3 regions of the Bacillus salitolerans genome follow, and region 1 is predicted to be linked to each of the others. Evidence: riboswitches for the same ligand, from Rfam matches in the RefSeq annotation. Region 1 holds a riboswitch; each other region holds the start of a gene.
What was found. Region 1 has a riboswitch for cyclic di-GMP ahead of ACFSCX_RS10370 (S-layer homology domain-containing protein). Riboswitches for the same ligand answer to the same signal wherever they lie in the genome.
Positions count from the first base shown of each region.

Region 1 (3,109 bases):
TACTTCCCCATCATTTTCGAATTCGATTTCAACCTTTAGCTCTTGAATACCAAGCGGAGCATTTAATGCTGTTTCTACTTGCTCCTTTGTTAAAATAGACGCTTCTAGTACTTTTCCATCCTCGACATAAAACTGGATGGGATCACCCACAACTAATTGATCTGCTGAAAGGAATTTCCCTTCATATGAAACAAGAAGCTTAGCATCTACCGAGTATGATAATGTTTCACCTGTTGAAATCTCAACCGTAAGTTCCAAGGCTGCTTCCGCTTCTGTTATTTCCGTTACTACTCCTTGAATCGTAGTAGCACCATTTTCTTCTAGTAAACTAGTAGATGTGCGGTCTAAGACAGCAGCCATTTGGGCACGTGTAATGTTCTTATTCGGTTGGAATAATCCCGCCTCTGTCCCTGTAAAAATACCGTACTCCACCGCTACATTAACATAACCAATCGAAGCAGCTGGAATTTCTTTCACATCTTTAAAATTTGGGATATCTGTCATAGACTGAAGTGCTTGCTCTTCTAATCCCAATGCACGTACTAAAATAGTAGATATCCATACACGTGAAGCAGGTTTATTTGGGTCTACCTTATCCTCTGAAGCATCAAATAACCCGTTTTCTAACGCAACAATGATGTAGCCTTTTGCTTCAGGATTTTTTTCAAAATAGACCGCGTCTTTAAACGCTAATATTGTTTCAGATGATGCTGCCGCTACCGCTTCTTCCTCAAGACCAAGTAAGCGCACAGCTGTAATAATGGACTGCATTCTCGTTACAGGCTTATTCGGCTGGAATGTACCATCACCATATCCGTTAAAAATCCCTTTAACCTTCATACGACCAATCGATTCTTTTACCCATTCCAGGCTTTTCGTATCCTCAAATTCTACTTCTACCGTTTCTCTTTCTTCTGCTTCAGTAGTTTCTTCCGATGTACTAGATTCTTCTGATTCTACTGGCTCTTCTGGAGAAACTGGTTCTTGTGGTGTTGTGCTCTCTTCAGCTAATGCAGGTGTTACTGTTCCGAACGTTAATAGCATTGCTAAGCATAAAAAAGGTAATTTCTTCATCATAACGTAACCTCCTATAAAGTTTTGTTAATTTCCATCTGAACATAAAAAACCACCTGGTTAAGGGTGGCTGGTATCCGATCCACACCTTCTTCGGCAACCCGGCGACCATGGCAAATGCTGTAGGCCCGTGGCTTTGCGTCCTCAGCTTTCACTGAGTTTGCGATTAACGGAAGATGAAAATTAACTTATACCCATTCTATCAGATGGAATACATCGTTAACATATGTAAAAATAACTAATTTTTTGTCGAAATTTAGGGGATTTTAAGAACCTGAGTCAACAATTACAGCAGATGGAAAAACATGCTATAATGGTAAAAATGACCTGAGAGAAGGAGGAGCTATGAAAACTTTTAAATTAGTTTCCTTAAAAATTTCACACCCTACCGATGAAGTGAAAGCTCAAGAAATTCATTTACTAGATGGACTTGTTATAAATAAAGAAGACGAAGAAAGACGCTGGTTAATAGAGATCTACGTAGATAAAAGTTACGAGGAACTCTTCTCTACCCTTCAAAGTGCAGATCAAGAAGTAAAGATAGAGGCAACGATTTCACGTAAAGATAACGACCCTGCGACCTTTATCACGACCGTTCGATCAATTAATATGATGGAAGAAAACATGAGTATCCTTTTAAACGCTGTTTTAGTTGGGAAGGCAGATATTTCAGAAGGTGTCCTAACCGATTTAATTGAAGAAGGCTTCCATGGGAATGACCTGTTACAGGAGTTCAAAAAACGCGTTTCTGATAAGAAAACCATTGGTGTACAAACTAAGTAAGGAGTGGGCTATCCACTCCTTTTTATTTTTTTTAGAAAGTAAAAAAGTTTTCAGCAAGAGAATGGACTAGTGACTTGGAATCCAGCTCCAGCACCCAGCCACTTGAGATCAAATAACCCTTAATGAGTAAGAGGGAAAAGCACCCTTTTTCTCATTTAGGAACATTTGCTCTGCCTTAGGCTAAACGGAGCACTTGCACCTTTTGTTTTATCCCTTTAGAATACACCGTTACCAAAGAATGGATAAACTTATTCATCCATTTACTTAAACGCTATTCATTAAGGGACTAATGTATTTACCATTTATTTAATAACTCTTCTTTCTTTCGAGTGTATTCTTCCTCACTAATTATGTTATCTTCCATTAAACGATGTAGTTTGCGAATATCTGCTTCAATATCTTCGGATGTTGTTTTCGTGTTGTTATGTGCTCCAACGTCTACCTGGTAGGATGATACACCTTCTTTAGAAAAAACGTTAACTGCATGATAAATAGTAATAGTAGCTGCCACTAAAGTCCATATTATTCCAAAAATTCCAACTGAAATAAATTGAAAAACCCCGATACATACAAAAATAATACCAATAACCATTCCTAGAACTGAAGAGCTTTTGCTTGGTTTAACACGGTATTGTGGAAACATCCATTGTTAGCCTCCCTCATACTTATAGTAATCTCTAACTGTTTTATTGTATTACTTTTACGTTCAAATCAAAAATTAGTTTCAATTTAAAAGACTTTAAGAGCAAACAAAGAAAGAGCAAGGAATTCCCTTACTCTTTTTTACAATACTTTACTTAAAAACACTTTTGTTCGATTGTTCTGAGGGTTTCCGAATAGTTCTTCTGGTATATTCTGCTCGACAATATAGCCGCCATCCATGAATAGGACTCTGTCCCCTACCTCTTTCGCAAAACCCATCTCATGGGTAACCACGACCATCGTCATACCTTCTTTAGCGAGCTGCTTCATTACCTCTAAAACTTCCCCAACTACCTCTGGGTCAAGGGATGAAGTAGGTTCATCAAATAACATTATTTTTGGATTCATGGCTAATGCTCTTGCAATGGCAACTCTCTGTTTTTGACCACCTGATAGCTCTCCTGGGTAGGAATTTGCTTTTTCTCGTAAGCCTACTTTATCGAGTAAAGCATAAGCGTGTTTCTGTGCCTCCTCATTTGTTTGGTTCAATACTTTCATAGGAGATAGAATGATATTTTCTATCACTGTTTTATGTGGAAATAAATTAAAT
Region 1 covers NZ_JBHUEM010000014.1:51,076-54,184, forward strand. Annotated here, with positions in the region: gene ACFSCX_RS10370 (S-layer homology domain-containing protein) at 1-1,077, opposite strand, end outside; cyclic di-GMP riboswitch class I at 1,167-1,249, opposite strand; gene ACFSCX_RS10375 (YwpF-like family protein) at 1,420-1,857, shown strand; gene ACFSCX_RS10380 (SHOCT domain-containing protein) at 2,153-2,500, opposite strand; gene ACFSCX_RS10385 (amino acid ABC transporter ATP-binding protein) at 2,641-3,109, opposite strand, start outside.

Region 2 (3,109 bases), on a different contig from region 1:
AGAATGGATCAGCTATTTGTAATGCCTTCGTGTATTCCTTTTGATTGAACAGAGCTTGAATTGTGGAGATTGTTTCATTCGCCCACTTTACCGTTTTGGCCTCTTCATCCTTCACAAGACAAAGCTCATAGTTTTGACTTAATGTCGCTAACGCAGAGAACTCCATTTTGTATGAAGTAAAATGGTGATTCGCCTTTAGCATGACACCTCCGTACATCGCCATCATGACATGACGGTACTTTACCTCAAAATCATTTAAGAATGCAATTAACGAATCGGTATAGGCATTCCACGCTTCATCGACTTCTTCCATCGCTTGGCCAATCCTTGAATTCTCATCATAAAATGAACTCATCATCCCGCGTGCGGCAAAGGCACCAAATGGTCCAGCAATGAGAGATCCGAAAATAGAGGCTCCAATTTTCGCAAAGGTCCTCCCTGCTGCTTGAGACTTCATTTTTTGAAGAAGTTCGCTATACGCTTTTACGGCGAGGGCATATTCGGTCAATTGGTCACTGAGCTGATCTAAATCAGACAATAACCCTTGCTGTAAAAAAACGAAAATGCTCCGGTCAAATGAAAGGTGCTGAAAGATTTTACCGTATTCGTTTTTGGACATCCCCTCTAAGAAGCTTTCATAATCCTCTTGAAGATGATCTAAGATAAAAAGCTCCTTCAGCTCTTCAATCACATCTGTGACATTCGTGTATGTAAAAAACTGACGAATACATTCGTGGAACTCTTCCTTTGATTCAACCTTTTGCAATGGCTCATATACATATTTTCGAAGTGCATCATATCTGGCAGATAACGTGCCATGAATCACCTGGAACTGCTCTTCACATTTATGCTGAACGTAGGCCTCTACTTCTTCCGCCACTTCCGGTAGTAAATGAATCTGTAATTCTCGCTGGATTTTTTCATATTGCTGCTTTGGATGTAGAAACACATTTGTTGTTAGCTGAGCTTGTCCCATTACAACCAATCCGCAATCATGTTAAAGAATTCTAACCCTTCACTAAGCTCTAGCGATTCTCCAATAGATCCAGCATCTAAGACAGAATTCGTAATATCAAGTGTGTCAAGAGCCGTACCGTAATCAGCTAATGGATCAGGTATCGCAATAGCAGGTGTAGACGTAATCATCACGCCTCCCACTAACGAATCGTTTGACATGGTGAGCATTTGTTCATGCGTCGGAGAATAATAGCCCATTCCATCAAAGGTCGGCTTTGTGTAACCAATAAACCCTTCAACATTATCATGATAGTTCATCCCGCCATGAATGTTAGGAGACGAATTAATCGCGTGTCCCATCCCCATGTCAAACGTATGTCCGCCTGTTACATTGTCACGGATATGACCGACCACTTCCCCATCAGCCTCTACAATCGTATCTCCACCAGCACCCGGCCTCGTAGACGCCACAACCTCACCATTGGAGGTTCTAAAATCAACGCCGCCCGAAAAATTCGGGTGTGAATGAACCGTCTTCATCCGTTCATTCACCTGTTCGATTGTACCAAATAACCCGTTCATTAACTCTTCTGTACTTCCCATTGACGTCACCTCTATCTAGAAAATTAAAAAAAAACGCCACATCAAAAAGGCGTCTATCGATAAAATTGTTTGCAACTGGCTGGCATGCTTGGTAGCGTAAGCCCCTATAGTTTTGCGTCCCACTTTTTCAAGAAGTTTGCCCTTTGATATGTAATTAGTAGTCATTAATACCTATAAAACTATCATAGTACTTTTTCACTAGCAATACAATAGACTTTGAAAATTAACCTTTTCTTTCAAAGTCTATTGAACTCTCTCTATTTTTCACGTAACGCCCCCACTCTTTTCACGCCTACAAAGATAGTGAATCCCGTTGCAGTGATTGAGCTCTTCTATTTTTGAGGAATAAAGAAACTGTAAGGATAACTGTCCCAAACCAGACTAGTAAAAACAGCCCTCCTAAAACTGGGAATGCCGTGAACTCAAATACAGATCGGCCAAATCCAGTTTGGATCCCTATCAATATAATCATCAACATCCAAGCGATACTGCCTATATGGACAAGTCCTTTCTTAATGCTGTTTTTCACATTTGTTTTTTCTATTAACCACGCCGGGATAATCAACGTCTGAAGTGCATGAAAGCCAATTCCATGTAGGACAATAAGGTTACCTGCTTCCCCTGTAAAGCGATCTTGAAGTAAAATCATCCAGATTCCAGCCATATTGGCCACGACGACAGATACAAATGCATACCGAATTCCTAGTAGAAGCAATGGACGTTCATAAGGAGGCTTCATCCGTAAAAAGCGAATTGTCAGCCAGATTGCCAACATAACAAGTACTAAAGACATAACTCCAAATACCATTCCACCTATCGCATCCACAACAGTACCCATCCGAGAAAATCGAGGATCCAGACCTCTAAAGTTCTGTATGGTTTCAATGGCATAACCATATATACTTGAGACAATAAAAGACCACCGAATAATCTTTCGCTTTCTCTCCGTAAAACCCGCAAAGGGCAGAACCGCCGCTATCGATAGGATGAAAATGCCGATTGCTGCATTAAAAGAAAAGGCATCCTTCATATTGCCTTCAGGTAAAATAACTGCACCTTGAAAAAAGATAAAGATTGCAATACTTAATGATAGGATAAACCCAATGAGCCCTACCATAACCAGTGACCTTTCTCCTTCAAATAATTGAATGCGCTGCTTTTGACTATTCTCCATGATTTTTCCCTTCTTTCTATTTTATTTATTTATTTATTAATCAATAAATAACTGTGTAAAAAAAGAGAACATTTACTTTTCTCTTTTTTAACAACCATCTCCACCAGGGATCATTTCTGGCAAATTCAATACCTCAGCAAGTGTTATTAATAGGCCTGTTCCAATAAATTGAGCTGCTGTACCTTTTGCATTCGGAATTCCCGCTTTCTCAAATTTCAATGTCAATGATTCAAACATGATGCGATGAATGCTCTGGACATGTTCACGAATCCCTGGCTCTGATATTGTATGTGCTTGCATGACCATGAGCACTTCTTCTCGGTGTGTTTGAATCAATTGTTCGAATGCTCGGCCCATAGCACCTATCAATTGCTC
Region 2 covers NZ_JBHUEM010000055.1:131,643-134,751, reverse strand. Annotated here, with positions in the region: gene ACFSCX_RS23955 (SH3 domain-containing protein) at 1-976, opposite strand, end outside; gene ACFSCX_RS23950 (hypothetical protein) at 976-1,560, opposite strand; cyclic di-GMP riboswitch class I at 1,628-1,711, opposite strand; gene ACFSCX_RS23945 (hypothetical protein) at 1,853-2,734, opposite strand; gene ACFSCX_RS23940 (TetR/AcrR family transcriptional regulator) at 2,822-3,109, opposite strand, start outside.
Region 2: linked by a shared signal. The riboswitch ahead of ACFSCX_RS23950 (hypothetical protein) and the one ahead of ACFSCX_RS10370 (S-layer homology domain-containing protein) in region 1 are both predicted to bind cyclic di-GMP.

Region 3 (3,109 bases), on a different contig from region 1:
CTACTAATGATTGGCCCTTTTCGTTTCTTACCATAAAAGCACCCACTCTCTATTAAGTAAGCTTATGATGGCTCCTCCTACTATTGCCACTCCATATGGATAAGTGGTTTTTAACCCATCTTTGTCAATCATTAATGGGATTTTCATTCCCATCTTAATACAGGCTGCTGAAAACAGAATGGACTTTATTCTCTTTATAGCCCCTTTTCTAAATAAGAGGATCAATACGCCCATGACTCCGCCTATAATGGCCATAAAGATGGCTGTTGTTAGCACAAACATGACTCCCTTTAACGCTCCAATAAGTGCTAACAGCTTCACATCTCCAGCACCCATTCCCCCCATAAAGTAAGGGATTAACAGAATCATAAATCCCACAACAAAGCCAGTAACACTAAACCATAGTCCAGATAAACCATCCATCCAAGCATTGGAACCAATGGCTACTACTAGAGCTGGAAAAATGACGATATTATATATTTTCCTTTCTCTTAAGTCAGTAAATAGACAAATGGTTAATATGATGAGCATAGTAAAATTAATCATTTTATCACTACCTCTATTAAACTGTTAGAACAAAAGCTCAGGGCGCCCCGTTTAGCCTAAGGCAGAAATGTTCCTAAATGTGAAAAAGGGTGCTTTTCCCTTTTTATTCATTTAAGGTTATTTGACCTTGTAGCTAGGTGCTGGATCTGGATTCCAAGTGACTAGCCCATTCTCTTGCTGAAAAACTTTTATACTTTCTTAATAATTTTGAAAAACTTGGCTAGCGACCAGTCCTTCGACGCCAGCGTTCGCCTATTTTTTTTTATGCAGTTTCCTATTTGTAACGCAATAATAAATACGCAGTTCTTTAACTACATGAAAAATTTAATACTTTCCTATGAGCTAAAAAGAGCCCCACGTTTTGAAAACGTATGGGGCATATACTATTAGTTGATATAAAATAAGTATTAAGGCTATAACTGATAAATTACTGACCTTCACGATTTAATACAGCATTTGATACTGTTTCAAACATAGCTGTAATTTCATCACGTAACGCTACTAATGCACCAACAGCTGCTACGGCGATAACACCTAGTACCAATCCGTACTCTGTCATCCCTTGCCCTTTTTCTTCTTTTATTAGCCCTTTTAGTTTGTTCATTATTAATCTCTCCCTCTTCATTTTTTATATAACAAAATTACTTGAATAGAATTATTGACCTTCACGATTTAATACAGCATTTGATACTGTTTCAAACATATTTGTTATTTCATCACGTAAAGCGATTAAGGCTCCAACTGCCGCTACCGCGATAACACCTAATACTAAACCGTACTCTGTCATCCCTTGTCCTTTTTCTTCTAAAAATAATCCTTTTAGTTTGTTCATCATGATCTCTCCCTCTTCATTTATTTGATTATTCCCTACTTAATAGTATGGCGAGAGCATTTTCAAACATTGCTGTAATTGCATCACCAAGTATATTGAACAACCCGATTACTGCAATTGAAACTAGTCCCAATACTAACCCATACTCGGTTAGTCCTTGCCCATTCTCTTTTAGACTTAAGTCTATTAATTTCTTCAACATACAACCTCCTTGAATTACACTTCAAATGAAAGGACATCTCCTACTTTTAAACCAGTAGATGCAACCGTTCCTTCAGGTAATTCAATGACTGACTTTGCTTTCCGATACACTTTCGTGACTTTTCTCGGTTGCATCGATTCAACAATACCTACAACCTTCTGGTTATCATCCATAAATAATACGTCAATGTTGTAATTCATGAAGTACGTATGAACCGATTGGCAGGGCATGATGTGAAGTGCACAGCCTGAAGGGAGTTCACTAGAAAACATTAGCCCTTTTAATCGTGTGAAAAATGTATTTGCTTGTCCGATCTGATTAGCTAACTCGAGCTTCGTTTTCAGGTTGATGAGCTTCACCCGCCTTTTCACCTCCTTGTAATTAAAATAGCCCCACCTTTACCGAAAGTGGGGTTTTAGCTATAAAAAATGAAACGCCCCTATTCTTTCGGTAACTGGCTGGCGTAGTGTGTTTTTATCACACCTTAGCCCCTTTAGCTTTGCGTCACTGATTTTCATCAGCTTTGCCTTTATCGAGAATCAGCGTTTATGCTTCTGACTGATCTCTTGTAACTATCATAGGAGATATAACGGAAAAGACATATCCATCATAGAGCTTATTTTCCTCCTGCTAAATTATTGGTCTTTTGTCACATTTCGTTAAAAAAGATAAAGAAAATTGCAAAAGAAGCTTCATTTAATACCAATTGTTGGCTTTTTGTAGTCCATGAAAACTAGTTAACTGACAGAATTATTAGAATTCTGCAAATTACTGAGCTAATTCGTGACCATTCAACTATTTATTTTGTAGAAATATGCTATGTTTTGTAACTTTAGCACTTCTTTTATCGAAACTATTCCTTTTCTTTTCATAGTTTGTATAATTATTCTGTACATCTTATTACATATTAATTGTATGGATTCGATGATTTCTAGATAGTAGGAGAAGAAAAATGCTTGAAGTGATGATTGAGGAAAAAAGAAAGAAAATGATTTTCTTAGCCCTGGAATTTGGGCTTACAGCAGAAGAAACCGTAATTTGTAGCCAAGAATTAGATGAATTAATCAATAAAAAACTAGGCATCTAACTAATATATACGGAATTTTACAACTAGAACATGTAAGACTTGTCAGATAGACGAGTCTTTTTTATTTTTCTAAAGATTTTACTGTGACTTCGTGAACATTCCCAGGCATTTATCCATATTATACTGCATGTAATCTATTGAAAAAGGATGTTTTTAATGCCTGCTATTGTCGGTGCAGTAAAAGTTATTAGTATAGGGGCCTCGAGTGTCTTCAATATTGGTGATGTATTTATGATGACACCAAATTCTACAGCAAAAACCTTTTCCGGGGCAGGATCCTTTAATACTGGTGATGGTCTGCGGGTTTATAATAATCAGAGTTCAACGAATACAGATGATAATGATGCCGTTGATCAACCTATTGTAGATTTCAATTAGGAGGGACCTGTGATGAATTTCTATATTAATCAAAATATATGTATTCACCAGTTGAAAGTTGGCA
Region 3 covers NZ_JBHUEM010000003.1:13,019-16,127, reverse strand. Annotated here, with positions in the region: gene ACFSCX_RS01640 (TadE/TadG family type IV pilus assembly protein) at 1-34, opposite strand, end outside; gene ACFSCX_RS01635 (A24 family peptidase) at 28-546, opposite strand; gene ACFSCX_RS01630 (Flp family type IVb pilin) at 974-1,150, opposite strand; gene ACFSCX_RS01625 (Flp family type IVb pilin) at 1,202-1,381, opposite strand; gene ACFSCX_RS01620 (Flp family type IVb pilin) at 1,407-1,577, opposite strand; gene ACFSCX_RS01615 (DUF192 domain-containing protein) at 1,595-1,939, opposite strand; cyclic di-GMP riboswitch class I at 2,027-2,118, opposite strand; gene ACFSCX_RS01610 (aspartyl-phosphate phosphatase Spo0E family protein) at 2,533-2,667, shown strand; gene ACFSCX_RS01605 (spore germination protein) at 2,824-3,045, shown strand; gene ACFSCX_RS01600 (spore germination protein GerPB) at 3,058-3,109, shown strand, end outside.
Region 3: linked by a shared signal. The riboswitch ahead of ACFSCX_RS01615 (DUF192 domain-containing protein) and the one ahead of ACFSCX_RS10370 (S-layer homology domain-containing protein) in region 1 are both predicted to bind cyclic di-GMP.